DNA from 3 places in the Streptomyces sp. NPDC046122 genome. Region 2 is predicted to be linked to each of the others. Evidence: riboswitches for the same ligand, from Rfam matches in the RefSeq annotation. Region 2 holds a riboswitch; each other region holds the start of a gene.
What was found. A riboswitch is a leader RNA that binds a small molecule or an ion and turns the genes downstream of it on or off. The one in region 2 is predicted to bind cyclic di-AMP.

Region 1 (6,154 bases), on a different contig from region 2:
GGTCGAACATGGCCTGGTCGATCAGGCGCTGCTCGGTGGCGTCGTAGCCGACGAGCTCCGGGCCGATCTGCTCGATGACGGCGAGGACGGCCTTCTCGACACCCTTGCCCTGGTAGCGGTTCGGGTCACCGTCGCGAAGCTCGATGGCCTCGAACGCTCCGGTGGAGGCACCGGACGGAACGGCAGCACGACCCGTGCTGCCGTCGTCGAGGCCGACCTCGACCTCGACCGTGGGGTTGCCTCGGGAGTCCAGGATTTCCCGGGCTACGACGACGTCGATGGACGGCACGAGCATCTCCTTCTGGGATGTGACGCTAGGGGTGCAGGGTCACTTTGGCCTTGCGACAAGAGCCTAACCGGCTCGGGGGCGTCGGTCGGCCGTTCGCCCGCCCCCTGGGACGAGAAGAGCCGCGAATGCCCGCAATAGCGGACGTAACTCTGTGCCCGACTTCCGGCACACCGGGCCTACCGGGCAGTAACACCGCCTGGTCCGGGGGCCCGCACGAAGACGAAACCCCGGCCCGGCGCGTACGGGGGAAACGCGCCGGGCCGGGGTGCTCGGGGTGTGAGCTCGGGTCAGCTCAGGTGGAGCTGCTGGCCCACGTAGATGACATCGGCGTCGTCGACGATGTCCTTGTTCAGCTCGAAGAGCTTCTCCCAGCCACCCTTGACCTTCTTCTTCTCAGCGATCTTGCCGAGGGTGTCGCCGGACTTCACCTTGTACTCGCCGTCGCCCTTCTCGAAGGACTTCGGCGCGGCGGGCTGCTCGGCGGCCTTGGGCGCGGTGCGGACCTCGCTGCGCGAGGCGGGCTGCTCGGCGGCGCGCGGCGCGGCCTGCTGCTTCGGCTGCTCCTGCTGCGCGGAGGAGGAACCGGAGGTGTCGACACCCGGGTCGACGCCGTCGTTGGTCAGGCCGCCGGCGCCGGCGCAGGCCCAGGCGCCCGGGCCCTGCATGTCGAGGAGCTTCTCGGCGGTGGCGATCTGCTGCGCCTTGGACGCCTTGTCGGCGGTCGGGGCGTACTGCGTGCCGCCGGCGGCGGCCCAGCTGGAGGCGGAGAACTGCAGGCCGCCGTAGTAGCCGTTGCCCGTGTTGATGGACCAGTTGCCGCCGGACTCGCACTGGGCGACGGCGTCCCAGGTCTCGACGGAGGCCGCGGAGGCCGACGTGGCGCCCATCAGCGGGACGGCGACAGCGGCGCCGGTGATGCCGACGAGCGTGGCGACACGAGTGGCCTTCGACGGGCGGCGGTGCTTGGCCTTGCCGGAAAACAGCATGCGACATCTCCTCACCGACGCCTACGAGGTGAGCTGTCGGGTTCGGGCCAAGTGAGTGCCCGGCGCGCGACCTGGGTCGCGCGGCTTAACCCCAAGCCGGTTCCGTTCGTCTTCCGACGTACGGGCCCGGCGCCTACCTGGGTCCCCCGCTCCTGCCTACGGCGCTTTACGCGTCGGTTCCCCCCGGCCGCCGGCAGGATTCGGCGTGGCGGTCGACGGGGCCCGCGGTGGCGAGCGGTTCGACGGTAAACACATGAGCCCGTGATGTTCAAAAAGGCTCATCAGGGAGAAATCACCCTTCCCGCCCTTCACCCCGCCCATATCCGTGCAGGTCAGGGGCGAGAGGGCGGGATCGTCCGGGCCGCGGACGTGAGTTGAGGCAAAGAGACCCTTGTCTCACTTGCTCCAATCGGGACATAGCGACCCGAACTACCCCCCGAAATCAGCCCAGATCGAGGCTCTGGCCAGGGAGGATCAGGTCCGGGTCGGTCCCGACCGTCTCCTCGTTGGCGTTGTAGAGCGCCGTCCAGCCGCCGCGCACCTCGTGGGCGTCGGCGATGGCCGAGAGGTTGTCGCCGGTACGGACGGTGTAGCTGCCGTCCGCGCGCGCTCCGCCCTCCGCCGTGGCGGCGTCACGTGTCGCTCCGTCACCCCGGGAGGCGTGGCGGCCCGATTCACGCTCGACGCCCGCTTCGCCGGACACGTCCGCGTCGTCCTCCCGGGCCTTCTCGCCGCGGTGCTTGCCCTTGACCGCGGGAGCGTCGCCCTCCTCGTCCTTCGCACCCTTTCCGGCCGCGGACGGCGCCGCGGGGGTCTCGGAGTCCCCGTCCGGCGTCCGGTCCCGCGAGGGCGCCTCGGACCGGTCCGCCTTCACGGAGGAGGACCCGTCCCGGCCGGCCCCGGACGTCTCGTCCGCCGACGGCTCGGCGGACGCGGGGGCGTCGGAGGCGTCGCGGCTCGCGGCGGCCGGCGCGTCCTTCTCCGGCCCGGCGGCCGGTCCGGAGGTCGCGCCGTCGTCCGACGCGGCGTCGTCACCCTCCGTCAGGCCGGAGATGAGCGCGCAACTGGGCCACGCCTGGGGGCCCTCCTTCGCGAGCACCTTCTCGGCGACCTGGATCTGCTGGGAGCGGCTGGCGAGGTCGGCGCGCGGCGCGTAGGCCGTGCCGCCGAACTTCTGCCACGTCTCGGGGGAGAACTGGAGCCCGCCGTAGTAGCCGTTGCCGAGGTCGGCACTCCACATGCCGCCGCTCTCGCAATCGGCGACCCGGTCCCAGGTCGTGGCTTCGGCAGCGGTCGCGCCGCTCGCGCCGAGCAACGGGATCGCGATGGCGGATCCGGTCACTCCTGCCGCGACGACGAGGGCTGGAGCCTGACGGGGGCGGCGGTGTCTCCCGTTCCCGGAGCGCATGCGGTGGCCTTTCGAGCGACGGCTGAGGTTGACGGAGAACGTAGCGGCACTCGAACGTTTGTTACAAGTCGATGCAGCGCAGATCACGTGAAGGTCTCGAAGTGACGCAGCGTCACCTGGTTTCGGCCGTGAACTCCACGGGCAGAGTGCGCAACCCGCGCATGATGAGCCCGCCGCGCCAGCGCAAATCGTCGGGTTCCCCCGCGAGTCGCACGTCGGGCAGGCGCCGCAGCAGCGTCGCGATGGCCGCCTGCCCTTCGAGCCGCGCGAGCGGTGCGCCGAGGCAGTAGTGGATGCCGTGCCCGTAGCCCAGGTGCGGGTTGTCGCGGCGTGCGAGGTCGAGCGTGTCCGGCTCGCCGAAGCGCTCGGGATCCCGGTCGGCGGCGGCGAGCACGACGAGCACGGGCTCGCCGGCCGCGACGTCCCGGCCTCCCAGGACCAGCGGCTCGGTGGCGTACCGCCAGGTCGCGAGCTCCACGGGCCCGTCGTACCGCAGCAGTTCCTCGACGCCGGTGGCCAGCAGCTCCGTGTCCCCCTCCGCGAGCGCGCGCTGGAGGCGCTCGCGCTGCTCCGGGTTGCGCAGCAGCGCGTACACGCCGTTGCCGATGAGGTTGACCGTCGTCTCGAACCCGGCGAAGAGCAGGATGAAGGCCATCGCCGCCGCCTCGTTCTCGGTGAGGTGCTCGCCGTGGTCGCCCGCCCGGATCAGCCCGGAGATCAGGTCGTCGCCCGGTTCCTCCCGTTTGCGGTGGATGAGTTCCGCGAGGTACGTACGCATCTTCTTGACCGAGCGCGCGACGCCCCCGCGCGGCCCGCCGCCGTGGCGGATCATCATGCCCGCCCAGTCGCGGAAGTCGTCCTGGTCCTCGCGGGGCACGCCCAGCATGTCGCAAATGGCGTAGATCGGCAGCGGGAAGGCGAACTCGTGGATGAGGTCGGCGCTCCCCTTTGTAGCGAAGTTGTCGATGAACCGGTCCGTGAGCTCCTGCACACGCGGCGCGAACTCGGCGACGCGGCGCGGCGTGAACGCCTTCGACACCAGCCGCCGCAGGCGCGTGTGGTCCGGCGGGTCGATGTTCAGCAGATGCGTCATCAGCTCGGCCTTGCGCTCGCCCGGAATGCCCGTCCTGCCCTTGGCGTGCGCGGAGCCGGCGTGGTGCGCCGGGTTCTTGGAGAGCCGCTGGTCGGCGAGCGCCTGCCGCGCGTCGGCGTACCGGGTGACCAGCCAGGCCTCGACCCCGCTGGGCAGGACGGTCCGGTGCACGGGCGAGTGCTCGCGCAGCCAGGCGTACGCCGGGTAGGGGTCGGTGGCGAACTCCCAGGTGAAGAGCTCGGGCGCGGGGCTGGGGGGCGGCTGGTCGGACATGCCACGACAGTATCCGCCGGTGCTCCGGCGGCTGCCCGGGCGTCGGACCCGGCGGCCTACTCTCCGTCCGCCCCCTGCCCTGGGGCGTGGCCCTCCGCCGCGCGGATCGCGTCGCGGTAGGCGCGGGCCGCCGCGCGCAGCGCCGCTTCGGGGTCGATGCCGGACTCCTCGGCCCGTACCGCCATGGCCAGCAGCTCGTAGCCGATGCCCTCGCCCGCCGGCAGGGGGACGTCGAGCCGCGCGTGGCGGGCGCGGGAGGAGAGCTTCGCGGCGAGGGCGAGGCCGGGCTGGCCGAGCGGGACGCCGTCGGTCGCCGATTCGCGCTGCTTCTCGATCGCCTTCGTGCGCAGCCAGTGCTCCTTGACCTCCTCCGGGGTCTCGGCGGTGTCGTCGCCGAAGACGTGCGGGTGGCGGCGGATGAGCTTCTCGACGATCGTGCCGGCGACGTCGTCGATCGAGAACGGCTCGGACCCGTCCTCCGGGCTGCCCTCCTGCGCGATGCGGGCGTGGAAGACGACCTGCAGGAGTACGTCGCCGAGCTCCTCGCGCAGTTCCTCGCGGTCACCGTCCTCGATGGCCTCGACGAGTTCGTACGCCTCCTCGATGCCGTATTTCGCGAGGCCCTTGTGGGTCTGCCGCGAGGACCACGGGCATTCGAGGCGGATGCGGTCCATGACCTGCACGAGGTCCAGGAGGCGGGCGCCGGGCAGGTCGTACGAACCGGGCAGCAGCTCCAGGTCGGGCATCTGGACGCGGCCCGAGCCGGCCAGCCGGGCGAGGCCGTCGGTCAGCGCCTGGTCGCCCTCGCCGGACGGCAGGACGACCACCGTGCGGCCGCCGTCACACGCGTCCACCAGCTCCCGGGCGGTGGGCGCCGCGTGCTCGACGGCGACGCCCGCCTCCCGGAGGTACGGCAGCTGCGGATGCCCCGCGTCCGCGCACAGCACCCGGTCGGCGGCGCGCAGCGTCTGCCAGGCGGGCCACGACAGCAGCCCCGGCGCGACGCGGTGGCTCGCGGTGAGGAGGACGATGCGGCCGGGGGCGGCCGGTGCGGGTGCGGAAGCTTCGCTGGTCACGTGTCGAACGTACCTCGGCGGGGCGGCGCACCGGTGGGCAGGCCCCGGGCCCCGGGGTGCGCCGCCGCGCGGCCCTCCGGCCCTCCAGGTGCGCCCGCCGCGCGCGGTCCTACGCGCCCGTCTCCGGCGCCTGCGGGGACGCCGCCTCCTTCGTGACCTGGGTGATCCACGGGGTCTTGTAGTCGCCCAGCTGCATCTTCTCGTCGTTCCACGTGCCGTAGCGGGGGTTCACGTCGATGTCGAGCGCCTTCGACGCCGCGACGAACGCCTCGTTGACCTTCTGCTGCCCCTCGGGGGTGTTCGTGGCGCCGATCTTCTCCGCGAGCTTGCCGACGAGGACGTCCCTGCGCAGGGCGTCCTCGATCTGGTCCGGGGCGACGCCGCGCTGCTGGAGGTACATCGCCGAGAGCTGCTCCGCGCCGCCGGCCTGCCGGACCGCTTCCTCCCGGGCCCGCTGGACCTCCTTGCGGTTCACACTCACCCCGGCGTCGTCCGCCGCCCGCCGCACGATCCTGTCCACGATCAGGTCGTAGAGCTTGGCGCGGCCGAGCTGGCCCGTCGAGCCGATGAGCTGGGCGGACTGCGGCGAGGTCTGCTGGGCCTCGCGCACGTCCTCGACCTGCGACTGGAGGGCGGCGACCTCGATACGGCCACCGTCCACGACGGCCGCGGCCCCTGGGTGCGCCTCGTTGCCGCACGCGGCGAGGAACGGCGCCGCGACCAGAAGCGCGGTGGAGACGGAGAGCGCGGTGCGACGGCGGCGGTGCAAAGGGTGCCTCCCGGCGGTGATCGTGCGGCATAGCAACGAAAGTGCGACGAACGACCTTGCGGTGATCGATGTTAGGCAGTCGGAGTGGTCCGGGCCACTGATTCGCCCAACGATTCGCGCGTGTTCGTGGATGCGCTGTCCCCGGCGTCCCGGGCGGGGCCGCCGAGCATGATCGTGCGGGAGACGGCGAAGGTGACCGGCACGGCGGCCGCCGCGGCGATCAGCGGGGCGTACGCGCTGCCGAGCCCCAGGACGTCCAC
Region 2 (6,154 bases):
CGGGCGTGAGAACGGCATTCCGGTGCGGGAACTGGGCGCCGCGCAGATAGCGGAGTACGAGCCGGACGTGCGGGGCCTGGCCGCGATCCACGTGGCGACGACCGGCGTGTGCGACTACGGGGCGGTCGCGGGGCAGCTGGCGGAGAGCCTCGCCGCGTCGGGCGCGGACATCCGGTACGGCGCGGAGCTGGCCGTGATCGACCGGCGGCCCTGGGGCGTCGCGGTGCGTACGGCGGACGGGGCGGTGGTGCGGGCGCGGGTCCTGGTGAACTGCGCGGGGCTGCACTGCGACCGCGTGGCGCGGCTGGCGGGCGACGACCCGGGCATGCGGATCGTCCCCTTCCGGGGGGAGTACTTCGACCTCGCGCGCCCGGAGCTGGTGCGCGGCCTGGTCTATCCGGTGCCGGACCCGGCGTTCCCCTTCCTCGGTGTGCACCTGACCCGGGGGATCGACGGCGGCGTGCACGTGGGGCCGAACGCGGTGCCGGCGCTCGCGCGGGAGGGATACGCCTGGTCGGCGGTCCGGCCGCGCGAGCTGGCCGGAACCCTCGCGTGGCCGGGCTCTTGGCGGATAGCCCGGCGGCACTGGCGGTACGGGGCCGGGGAGCTGCACCGCTCGCTGTCGAAGCGCGCGTTCGCCGACGCGGTGCGCCGGCTGCTGCCGGACGTCCGGGAGGCGGACCTGCGGCCGGCTCCCGCGGGGGTGCGGGCGCAGGCGGTGCTGCGGGACGGGACCCTGGTCGACGACTTCCTGATCAAGGAGGCGCCCCGCACGATCCACGTCCTGAACGCCCCGTCCCCGGCGGCCACGGCCTCGCTGCCGATCGGAAGACAGGTGGCGCGGCGGGCGCTGAAGGTGCTGGGGGCGGTGAAGGGGTAGCGGCCGGACCGTCCACAGCATCGCCGCCGGACCGGCCGGCCGACTCGTCGCTGCACACCCGTCGAGCCGCGCCGTAGAATCGGGGCATTGTGTCTGAGTCCTCCCGCGTGCACCCCGACGCCCCCCACGTCTCCCCCTTCCACCGAGCCAAGGGCGAGCCCCGCTTTCCCGGCGGCCCCGCCCCCGACCCCGCCGGTTCGCACCACGAGCGGCGGATCCGCAGCTTCCAGCCGCGGCGCAGCCGGGTGACCACGGGCCAGGCCGAGGCGCTGGAGCGGCTGTGGCCCCAGTGGGGTCTGGACATCGACGGCAAGCGCGTCCTGGACCTCGACGAGCTCTTCGGCGGCCGCGGCCTGCCCGTCGTGCTGGAGATCGGGTTCGGGATGGGCGAGGCCACCGCGCAGATGGCCGCCGAGGACCCGGCCACCGGCGTCCTCGCCGTCGACGTGCACACACCCGGCCAGGGCAACCTCCTCGGTCTCGCCGAGCGCGCCGGCCTCACCAACGTCCGCGTCGCCAACGGCGACGCGATCATCCTGCTCCGCGAGATGCTGCCGCCCGCCTCCCTGGCCGGCCTGCGCGTGTACTTCCCCGACCCCTGGCCGAAGAAGCGGCACCACAAGCGGCGCCTCATCCAGCCGGAGTTCCTGGACCTCGTCGCGCCCCGCCTCGCCCCCGGCGCGATCGTGCACTGCGCGACCGACTGGGAGCCGTACGCCGAGCAGATGCTGGAGGTGCTGACCGCGCACCCCGACTTCGAGAACACCGTTGCCGACGGCGGCTACGCGCCCAGGCCCGCGTTCCGGCCGCTCACCCGCTTCGAGGGGCAGGGCCTCGACAAGGGGCATGTCGTGAACGATCTGCTCTTCCGCCGCCGCTGACCGAACAGCCGAGCACCAGCCGGCGGACGGACAAGCGGCCGGAAAGCGGCCCGACCGGCAGACCCCCAAGCCCCGGCCCACGACCAGAGGCCCCATCGCCAGTGTCAGTGGCCCTCGTTAGGGTCGACGGGTGTACGAGAGCGCTCCGCACCTCCGGCAGCACCCGGCGGTCCCGGACTGCGAGCAGCAGCCGCGGTTCACCGCCGTACCGCCGCCTGCCCACTGGCGCTACCGGCCGCGCCGGGCCTGGTGGCGCACCAGGGCGGTGCGCGCGGGCGCGGTGATCACGGCGCTGGCGCTCTGCGCCCTGGTGATCCTCGCGATCGTCCGCGACCAGACCGGCACGCACGGCTTCCTGGTCGGTCTGGGACTCGCCGTGCTGCCGGTGCCGTTGCTGGCGTCGGCGTTCCGCTGGCTGGACCGGGTGGAGCCCGAACCCTGGCGGAACCTCCTCTTCGCCTTCGCCTGGGGCGCGTTCGCGGCCGCGCTCGTCGCGATCATCGCGAACAGCTTCGCGACCCGCTGGATAGCCACGGCCACCGCCGATCCGGCGGGGGCCGAATCCCTCGGCGCCACGGTGATAGCACCGGTCGTCGAGGAGAGCGCGAAGGCGGCGGCCGTGCTGCTGATCTTCGTCTTCCGCAGACGGGACTTCACCGGGGTCGTCGACGGGGTGGTGGTCGCCGGGTTCACGGCGACCGGGTTCGCCTTCACCGAGAACATCCTCTACCTCGGCAACGCCTTCGGGGAGGACCAGCAGGCCGGCGCCTCCGGCCTCGCGTCGGTGACCGCGGCGACCTTCTTCGTGCGCATAGTGATGTCGCCGTTCGCGCATCCCCTGTTCACGGTGCTGACGGGCATCGGCTTCGGCCTCGCCGCCCTCGCTCCCACGCGCCGGGGGCGCTGGCGGCGGGTCGCGCCTCCCCTCCTCGGCCTGGCGTGCGCGATGGGGATGCACGCCCTGTGGAACGGCTCGGCGGCCTTCGGGGAGTACGGCTTCTACGCGGTGTACGGCGCTTTCATGGTCCCCGCCTTCGCCCTGCTGACCTGGCTGGTGGTGTGGACGCGCCAGCGCGAGCTGCGCACGATAGCCGCCGAGCTGCCCGCGTACGCCGCCGCCGGCTGGCTGCTGCCCGCCGAGCCGCTCGCCCTCTCGTCGATGCGGGCGCGGGCACTGGCGCGCGGCGCGGCGGCGCGTACGCACGGAAGCGGTGCGGCGGGGCGGACCGGAGGCCGCGCCGCCGCCCGCGCCGTGGCGGAGTACGAAGCGTCCGCCACGTCGCTGGCGTTCCTCCGCCACCGCGCCCACCGGGGTGCGCTGGGCGCGGACTTCCCGGCCCGCGAGCAGGAGCTGCTGCACCACCTGTGGCAGCGCCGGGAGGTGGCCGGTCCGGCCCTGGAGTACGCGGCGCGGGCCACCGGCCGGGTGCGGACCCCGCCGCCGTGGCAGCCGTACGGGTACGGGTACGGCCCGCCGCCGCACCAGGACTACGCCGCGTACAACCCGTACCGGCAGGGGTAGCCGAGCGTCCTCGGCAAAACGCGCGCACAGACCGGCAGCCCTGGGCGCGGGGGGCGTGCGTCAGGGCTGCCGGGGAACGGGGCGGTGCTGCGGGGGCGTCCGGTGGGGAGCCCACAGGACGCCCCGGCGACGTGCGGTGCGGGAGGCGGGAGCCGTCAGACCGTGAGGCCCTTGCCGCGCAGCCACGCTGCCGGGTCGACGCCGGCGCCGTCCGGGGTGTGCACTTCGAGGTGCAGGTGCGGGCCGGTCACGTTGCCGGTGGCGCCCACGCGGCCGATGACCTCGCCCGTACCGACGTCGCCGGAGGTGACGGTCATCGAGGAGAGGTGGCAGTACCAGATCTCCGTACCGTCCTCGAGCTCCAGGACGATGCGGTAGCCGTACGAGCCCGACCAGCCGGCGGACTTGATCGTGCCGCCGTGCACGGCCTTGACCGGCGTGCCCGTCGGGGCGGCGAAGTCGAGGCCGGTGTGCTGGCCGGAGGACCACATGGAGCCGGACTGGCCGTAGGTCGAGGTGAGCGTGTACGACGAGGTCGGCAGCGAGTAGCTGGCGGCCAGCTTGGCGAGCCGCTCCGCCTCGGCCTTGCGCGCGGCCTCTTCCTCCGCCTCGCGCTTCTTCTCCGCGGCCTCGCGCTTCTCCTCGGCCGCCTCGGCCTCCGCCGCGCCCTGCTGCTTCTTCGCCTCGGCCGCGGCCTTCTCGGCGGCCTCCTTCTCGGCGGCCTCCTTCGCCTCGGCGTCGGCGGCGGCCTGCTGCTGCTCGGCCTGCTGGAGGATGCGGGCGCGCAGGGCCTCGCCCGCGTCGGTGGTGCCCTGCTGCGCATCGGCGGTGGTGACGCCCGCGGTCGTCAGCGGGGCGGCGGCCACGACTGCTTCGTTCGCCGCGCCCGCGTCAGGTTCGGCGTCGTCGGACATGAAAGCGCCGACACCGGGTAGTTGGTCTGCGTCGGGAAGCGAGTCCGCTATCGCGTCGGGAAGGGAGATCGATATGGCCGGCTTGTCCTGGGCCGTGGCGATGCCACCCGCGCCGACAGCGGCGATGACGCCGACGCCGAGGACGGTGGAGCTGCGGCCGAGACCGCCGCGCTGCTTGGCGACCCGGTGACGGCCGCGTACGGGGCGGACGGATTCCTCGGTCGGATTCCATTCCTCCCAGGTCCCCTCCCCGCCGATGTGGTCACCGGTGCCGGGGGCCGCCCCGTAAGGGGGCATGGCGGTGTGGGGGGCAGGGCTGCTGGACGCCACGTGGGCGTGCTCCTTTCCTTCCTTCTCGCCTACCGGGTTAGCTGACGGGTTCGGAGCAGGAAGGTCTCCTACGGGCCTCTCCGTGGGTACGGAGCGGCCCGATTCACCCCAAGGAACGTGGTTCCCCGGTTCCCTTGCGGGATTCGGCGCGTGCGCACGGTGCCGTCTCTTGCGACGACTGGGACGACCGCGCTGCGTTATCGAACGTTAATAGACACCAGCTCCGGTTTCCAAGCTGTTCCAACTGATCGTTAAGGGCCTCGGCCTGAACCAATCAGGACACAAACCCCCACAGACGGACGAGTTGACCGCCACTCAGAAAACATCCGTCGCATGACGGTTCGTCAATTGTTATGCGGAGGGGCATCCCACGGCTACGCAGCGTCGCGAGCGTTCCCCGGCGGCTAACTTCGGCACATGGTTGTCAACAGCACGCAGTCCGTGGCCGCCCGCTACCGCGAGTTCTCCGAGCAGCAGGCGCACGGCGTCTCGCCCCTGTACGCCGAACTCACCGCCCGCGTCAGCGAGGACCAGGACCTCTGCGCCCTCGTCGCCGCCCTCCCGCCCGGCAACAAGCAGCAGCCCAACCTCCTCCTGGCCGCCGTCCGGTACCTCGGCGGCCCGTACGAGGACTGGGCGTCCTTCCGCGCCTGGACCCTGGCCCACTGGGACGCCGTGCGCGAGGTCGTGCTCGCCCGGTTCACGCAGACCAACGAGCCCGCCCGCTGCGCCACCCTGCTGCCCCTCCTCGCCGCCCTCCCCCAGCCCCTCGCCCTCATCGAGGTCGGCGCCTCGGCCGGCCTGTGCCTCCACCCCGACCGCTACGCCTACCGCTACGACGACGGCCCCGTCCTGGGCGCGTCCCCCGCCACCTTCGGCTGCCGTACGGAGGGCCCCGTCCCCCTGCCCGAAGCGCTCCCGGACGTCGCGTGGCGCGCCGGCATCGACCTCAACCCGCTCGACGCCACCGCCGAGGACGACATCCGCTGGCTCCAGTCACTGATCTGGCCCGGCCGCGCCGAGCGCCCCCGTCAGCAGCTCGCCGCCATCGAGGCCGTGCGTACGGCTCCCAGGCCCCGCATCGTCCGCGGCGACCTGGTCGACGCACTCCCCGCGCTGGCCGCCGAGGCCCCCTCGGACGCCACGCTGGTCGTCTTCCACACCGCCGTGCTCACCTACCTGCCGCTCGCCCGCCGCGAGGAGTTCGCCGCGCTCGTCCGTGAACTGCCCGGCCACTGGATCTCCAACGAGCACCACACCGTGCTGCCCTGGCTGGACGCCCCCGCCCCCGACGACGAGCACCTGCTCACCCTGGCCCTCGACGAGCGGGCGGTCGCCTTCACGGCGCCGCACGGTCAGAGCCTGCACTGGTTCGGCCGTCCGGCGGCTCCGGACGCCTGACCACCCTCACGGTCCTGCGGCGGTCCTGCTGCCCCTCGGCGGGCCTGCCGACGGCGAGCAGCGCCATGTCGTCCGTGGCCGCCCCCGCCGTGTGCAGCCGTACGTCGGCGACGAGCGCGTCCAGCAGCTCGTCCGGGCCGGGGAAGATCCGGCCGCGCAGCCGGGCCGCGGGGTCGTAGAAGACGCCGTCGGCGTTCCGCGCCTCGGACAGGCCGTCCGTGTAGAG
Region 3 (6,154 bases), on a different contig from region 2:
GCTCGAACTCCAGGGCCACGGCGGCGAGCTCCTGGAGGTTCTCGATGCGCGTCTCGTCCTGCGGGTCGGTCGACGCCTGCAACTCGGCGAGGTACCCGGTGCGTTCGAAGACCGCTTCGAGGACCGTGGCGGGCCCGGCGCCGGACTCGACGATCGTACGGAGCTCTTCCATCAGCGTGTTGAAACGCTTCACGGCGTTCGCCGAGCGGGCGGCCATGCCGTACGCCTCGTCGACGCGCCGCAGCGCCTGCGGGAAGCTGATCTTCTCGCGCAGCGACAGCGCGTCGATCATCGCCTCGGCCCGGTCACCGATGCCGCGCTTGGGCACGTTCAGGATGCGGCGCAGCGGAACGGTGTCCTCGGGGTTGGCCAGGACGCGCAGGTACGCGAGGACGTCCCGCACCTCCTTGCGCTCGTAGAAGCGCACGCCGCCGACGACCTTGTAGGGCAGCCCGACGCGGATGAAGATCTCTTCGAAGACGCGGGACTGGGCGTTCGTGCGGTAGAAGACGGCGACGTCGCCGGCCTTCGCGTCGCCCGCGTCCGTGAGCCGGTCGATCTCCTCGGCGACGAACTGCGCCTCGTCGTGCTCGGTGTCCGCGACGTACCCGGTGATCAGGGAGCCTGCGCCGGCTTCCGTCCACAGGTTCTTGGGCCGGCGGTTCTCGTTGCGCTCGATGACGGCGTTGGCCGCTGTGAGGATCGTCTGCGTCGAGCGGTAGTTCTGCTCCAGCAGGATCGTCTTCGCGTCCGGGTAGTCCTCCTCGAACTGGAGGATGTTGCGGATCGTCGCGCCGCGGAACGCGTAGATCGACTGGTCGGCGTCACCCACGACGCACAGCTCGCCCGGGGCCCGGCCCTCACCCGAGGGGCCCACCAGTTCGCGTACGAGCGTGTACTGGGCGTGGTTGGTGTCCTGGTACTCGTCGACCATGACGTGCCGGAAGCGCATCCGGTAGTGCTCGGCGACGTCCGGGAACGCCTGGAGCAGGTGCACCGTGGTCATGATGATGTCGTCGAAGTCCAGGGCGTTGGCCTCGCGCAGCCGTGCCTGGTACATCGCGTACGCCTGGGCCAGGGTCTTCTCGAAGCCGTCGGCGGCCTGGCCGGCGAACGTCTCCTCGTCTATCAGCTCGTTCTTCAGGTTCGAGACCTTGGCGCTGAACGCCTTCGGCGGGAAGCGCTTGGGATCGAGGTCCAGATCGCGGCAGACGAGCGCCATGAGGCGCTTCGAGTCGGCGGCGTCGTAGATCGAGAACGAGGACGTGAAGCCGAGCTTCTTCGACTCGCGGCGCAGGATGCGCACGCAGGCGCTGTGGAAGGTGGAGACCCACATGTGGCCCGCGCGGGGGCCCACGAGCTGCTCCACGCGCTCCTTCATCTCGCCGGCGGCCTTGTTGGTGAAGGTGATCGCGAGGATCTGGCCGGGGTGCACGCCCCGCTTGGCCAGCAGGTACGCGATGCGGTGGGTCAGGACGCGGGTCTTGCCCGAGCCCGCGCCGGCCACGATGAGCAGCGGCGACCCGGAGTGCACGACGGCGGCGCGCTGCTCCTCGTTCAGCCCTTCGAGCAGCGCGGCGGCGTCCACGACGGGGCGCGGCGCGCCGTCCCTGTAGTGCGCGTCCCTGGGCGCCGGAGGCGCGTCGAAGGCACCCCCGAACAGGTCGTGCGGGACCTCCTCCGGGGCGTGGTCCTCGGGGGGCGGCGGGGCGGTGTCCTTCGCGTACTCCGTGTGCTGGAGGTCGGCCAGGAAGCTGTCGTCAAAGAGGCTGCTCATCGTCTACCAAGCTTAGGCGGGACCACCGACAGCCCGCCCCGGATTCCGCCGGGCCCGCGCGAGACGACCGGCCGGAGCCGCCGCACCGCACGCCGGCGCACCCCCGTTCACCCCGTGTGAGCTTGCCCACGCCCCGCGACCGGACCCCGCGAGCCGGCTCGTGGGGCGCGCAACGGAACCGGCTCGGCCAGGTAACGAACACGTATCGGGCATATCGAACATCGGGCTTCCCAGCGGTCACGACTGTTGGCTAGCGTGCCGACTCGGGCTGCTCGTACCCCAGCCGGCGAACAGCGCCGGAGCGGGTGGCCCACGCCGAATCCGGCCTGCCCCAGGGCGGTTCGGAACCGGGGACCCACGCGCATCACCTGGGGTGAATCGGTCCGCAGTCCCACGGACCGTAGGGCACCTTCCGTCTGTCCCGCCCGAACCCGACAGCTAACCCGGTAGGCGGTCCACGGAAGGAGATGCCGGCCTTGGCGTCGCATCGCAAGCCGCGTACCCGGGTACGCACCACCGCACCCGCCCTGGGTGTCACGACGGCGGCCCTCGCCTCAGTCGGTCTGCTCGCCCAGTCGGCCGGAGCCGCGCCCTCCGACCCGTCGGCCCGTACGCCGTCCGTCGAGGAAGTACAGAAGAAGGTCGACGACCTCTACCGGCAGGCCGGCACGGCCACGCAGAAGTACAACCTCGCCAAGGAAGCCACCGAGAAGCAGCGGAAGTCGGTGGACGGCCTGCTCGACTCGGTCGCCCGGAGCACCGAGAGACTGAACGACGCGCGGCGCAAGCTGGGCACGTACGCGGCGGCGCAGTACCGGTCGGGGTCGGTCACGCCGACCGCCGCGCTGCTCCTCGCCGACAGCCCGCAGGCGTACTTCGACCAGAACCGGCTGATGGACCGGATGACGGAACGCCAGAAGGCGGACGTCACGGACTTTCAGGAGCAGCAGGCGGAGGCGTCCGGGCAGCGCGCCGAGGCCACCAGGAGCCTGGAGAGCCTGGCCGAGTCGCAGGACTCCCTCAAGTCCTCGAAGCAGGACGTGCAGAGGAAGCTCGCGGAGGCGCGTGACCTGCTGTCGCGGCTGACCGCGCGGGAGAAGGCCCGGCTCGCGGAGCTGGAGGAGAAGCGCGAGGCGGAGGCCCGGCGCAAGGCAGAGGCGAAGGCCGAGGCAGAGGCGAAGGCGGCGGCCGAGGCGAAGGCGGCGGCCAAGGCGGAAGCCGCTGCCGAGGCGGAGGCCGACCGCGAGCGCGAAGCCGCCCAGAACGACGAGAGCGATGCGGGTACGGGTACCGGAACGGGCACCGGGACCGGCACCGGCACCGGCACGACCCCCGTCGCCGGTGACGCGTACGCCGCCAAGGCCGAGAAGGTCCTCGCCTTCGCCCGCGCCCAGATCGGCAAGCCGTACGTGTGGGGCGCGGCGGGACCCAGTTCCTACGACTGCTCCGGCCTGACCCAGGCCGCCTGGAAGGCCGCCGGCGTCACGCTCCCCCGCACCACCTGGGACCAGGTGAACGTCGGCACCCGGGTGGCGACCGGTGATCTCAAGCCGGGCGACCTCGTCTTCTTCTACGACGACATCAGCCACGTCGGCGTCTACATCGGCGGCGGCAAGATGATCCACGCCCCGAAGCCCGGCACGAACGTCCGCGAGGAGTCGATCTACTACATGCCGATCTACGGCAGCGTGCGCCCCGCGTAGTTCCGAGCGCGTACCGCCACCGCCCCGGGCGCAAGGCCCGGCGCGGTGGCGGTACGGCTCACCGGCTGCCACGACCGGCGGGAGCCGGGGCGGCTGCGGTACCGGCCTGGGCCGGCCCAGGGCACGCCGGGGCAGCCAGGTCAGGTCGAGCCGGTCGGGTCAGGCCGGGTCAGGTCCAGAGCACCGCGATGAAGATGTTGGCGACGGTCAGTCCGCCGACGGCTCCGAACAGGGCCTTCTCCACCTTCTCCTCGTCGCGCTTCACGTAGACCAGCCCGAGGATCACCACCAGGACCGCGAGCTTGACGCCGATCTTGAGGTTGTTCACCGTCTGGTCGTCCGCCTGGTTGAGGCCCACCAGCGCCACGCCCGTGACGAGCATGGTCAGCGCGCCGTGCAGCATCGCGGGGGTGAAGCGGGCGGCGCCGGCGCTCATCGCCTTCATCTGGGTCAGGAAGCCGCCGAGCAGCGCGGCGATGCCGATGATGTGCAGGCCGACGAAGACATTGATGAGTACGTCCATGAACCGGAGCCTAGCTCCGGCCATAGCAGGCCCGGCGGCCGGGCTGCCGCGCCATCGGTGTATCGGTCGCGGAACAGCGGAATGCTCGCTTCCGGAGCAGACCTGCTTCTCAACGCCGTTCATACGGCGGCCTGTTTCGACCACTGTCGGTCATTCCGCCACTGCCCCGTGACCGCCGCGTTTAGCGTCCTTCCCCAGGTGGCCGACTCCCCACCGCCGCTCCGCCCCGGAACGGCAGTCGGCCGCCCCGCCGAGAGTCCGGCGGCGGTCCGTCCCCCTGTGCGGGGCGCCGCCGGATGCGAGCGGCTGGACGTACAGCGACGTACAGGACGGAAGGACGTGGACGCCCTCGTGGCCACGCACCGAAAGCCCAGACAACGCACGCTCACCGGCAGCACCACCCGCACCGCGTTCACGATCGTGCTGGCCGGAGCGGCGAGTGCCACCGCGTTCGACGGCATCGGGCACGCGGAGCCCGCCCTCACCCCCGCTCAGGTGAAGGCGAAGGCCGACCGGCTCTACCACGACGCCGAGATCGCCACCGAGAAGTACAACGGCGCGAAGGAGAAGGCGGGGGCCGCCACCGAGGCGCTGGACTCGCTGCGCGACGAGGCCGCCCGCAGGACCGAGCGCCTCAACACCGCGCGCAACGCGCTCGGTTCGCTCGCCACCTCGCAGTACCGCACCGGCGCCATCGACCCGGCCGTGCAGCTCGCCCTGACGTCCGACCCGGACCAGTACCTGGAACGCGCCTCGATCGCCGACCGCGCGGGCGACCGGCAGGCCGCCGCCGTCACGGGCATCCAGCAGCAGCTCGGCCGGATCGCGCAGCTGCGGGAGGAGGCCGGCGGCCGCCTGGCCGAACTCAAGGCCCACCAGGCGGACCTGCGCAGGCACAAGGCGAGGATCCAGGACAAGATCGGCGCGGCCGAACGCCTGCTGTCCCGTCTGACGGCGGAGCAGCGCGCGCGGTACGCCGAGGAGGACGGCCACGGCGCCTCGCCCGCCGCGTCCCGCGCCGACCGTGCCGCGCCGCGCGGCGTCCCGGCCGCCCCGGCCGCCGCCCCGGCCGCGTCCAACTCCCGCGCCGGTCAGGCGGTCTCCTTCGCGTACGGGGCGATCGGCAAGCCGTACGTCTGGGGCGCCACGGGGCCCAACGCCTTCGACTGCTCCGGACTGACGCAGGCGGCCTGGCGGGCGGCGGGCGTCTCCCTGCCCCGTACGACGTACACGCAGATCAACGCCGGCCGGCGCGTCTCGCGCTCCGAACTCGTGCCGGGTGACCTGGTGTTCTTCTACTCCGGCATCAGCCACGTGGGCCTCTACATCGGCAACGGCCAGATGATCCACGCCCCGCGTCCCGGCGCACCGGTCCGCGTGGCCCCGCTCGACCAGATGCCGTTCGCGGGGGCGACGAGACCGGCGTAGGCGGAACGGTCCGGCGCGGAGCCGCCGTCCGGCGCATGACGACGACCCGTCCGGCATGACGACCCGGCCGGCGCATGACAACCCCTCCGGCGTGGGCCGGCGCGCCACCGGCGCGGGCCGGCCGGGCGGGCGTGCGGCCCACGGGTGCGGCCCGTTCGGTCTGGACCCGCCGGGGCGGGGTAAACGGCGTAGGGAGAGCGTGCGGGAACGCCGTGCCGCATGCCGTACGCCACGACCGTGAACGGAGGGCCGACATGCCGGGCATCATCAACCGGATCAAGCAGTACGCGAGCAGCCCGCAGGGGCGCCGGACGATCGCACAGGCGCGCCGGGCGGCGTCCGACCCGAGGAAGCGCAGCCAGGCCAAGCAGCTGCTGGGGCGGCTGCGCGGCCGACGGCACTGAGAGCGGGGGCGGGACGCCGGGCCGGCGTCCCGCCCCGGTTCGTCCGCCCGGGTACGCCGGATCGCCGTCCGGCGGTCAATTGCCTTGAGGCGGCCCGGCGCGGTGTGCGACGGTGCGCCCATGCCGAACGACCACCACCGCGCGCCCCTCCCCACGTCCGTCGAGGAGGCCGTCGTCGCCGAGCACTCCGGCGGCGCGCGGCTGCGCTACCTCTACTTCTGGGGTCACCGGCCGACACCCGGCTCCGCCGCCGGCCCCGGCTGTCTCAGCCAGTGGTGGCCCGTCGAGTTCGCCGAGGACGGCCACACCTACCGCTCCG

Region 1: another riboswitch for cyclic di-AMP. It lies ahead of AC07FK_RS20185 (transglycosylase family protein); the one in region 2 lies ahead of AC07FK_RS30040 (M23 family metallopeptidase).
Region 3: another riboswitch for cyclic di-AMP. It lies ahead of AC07FK_RS13625 (C40 family peptidase); the one in region 2 lies ahead of AC07FK_RS30040 (M23 family metallopeptidase).

What each region holds. Positions count from the first base shown of each region.
Region 1 is NZ_JBWKLQ010000007.1:87,433-93,586, forward strand. Features, by position in the region: gene eno (phosphopyruvate hydratase) at 1-295, opposite strand, end outside; gene AC07FK_RS20185 (transglycosylase family protein) at 577-1,275, opposite strand; cyclic di-AMP (ydaO/yuaA leader) riboswitch at 1,279-1,449, opposite strand; gene AC07FK_RS20190 (transglycosylase family protein) at 1,718-2,683, opposite strand; gene AC07FK_RS20195 (cytochrome P450 family protein) at 2,796-4,049, opposite strand; gene AC07FK_RS20200 (nucleoside triphosphate pyrophosphohydrolase) at 4,106-5,125, opposite strand; gene AC07FK_RS20205 (SurA N-terminal domain-containing protein) at 5,235-5,894, opposite strand; gene AC07FK_RS20210 (GtrA family protein) at 5,966-6,154, opposite strand, start outside.
Region 2 is NZ_JBWKLQ010000017.1:14,162-20,315, forward strand. Features, by position in the region: gene lhgO (L-2-hydroxyglutarate oxidase) at 1-880, shown strand, start outside; gene trmB (tRNA (guanosine(46)-N7)-methyltransferase TrmB) at 970-1,761, shown strand; gene AC07FK_RS30035 (PrsW family intramembrane metalloprotease) at 1,892-3,283, shown strand; gene AC07FK_RS30040 (M23 family metallopeptidase) at 3,439-4,527, opposite strand; cyclic di-AMP (ydaO/yuaA leader) riboswitch at 4,539-4,686, opposite strand; gene AC07FK_RS30045 (DUF2332 domain-containing protein) at 4,945-5,928, shown strand; gene AC07FK_RS30050 (PP2C family protein-serine/threonine phosphatase) at 5,867-6,154, opposite strand, start outside.
Region 3 is NZ_JBWKLQ010000004.1:107,146-113,299, reverse strand. Features, by position in the region: gene pcrA (DNA helicase PcrA) at 1-1,777, opposite strand, end outside; cyclic di-AMP (ydaO/yuaA leader) riboswitch at 2,081-2,246, shown strand; gene AC07FK_RS13625 (C40 family peptidase) at 2,254-3,480, shown strand; gene AC07FK_RS13620 (hypothetical protein) at 3,650-4,003, opposite strand; gene AC07FK_RS13615 (C40 family peptidase) at 4,355-5,431, shown strand; gene AC07FK_RS13610 (hypothetical protein) at 5,686-5,835, shown strand; gene AC07FK_RS13605 (NADAR family protein) at 5,956-6,154, shown strand, end outside.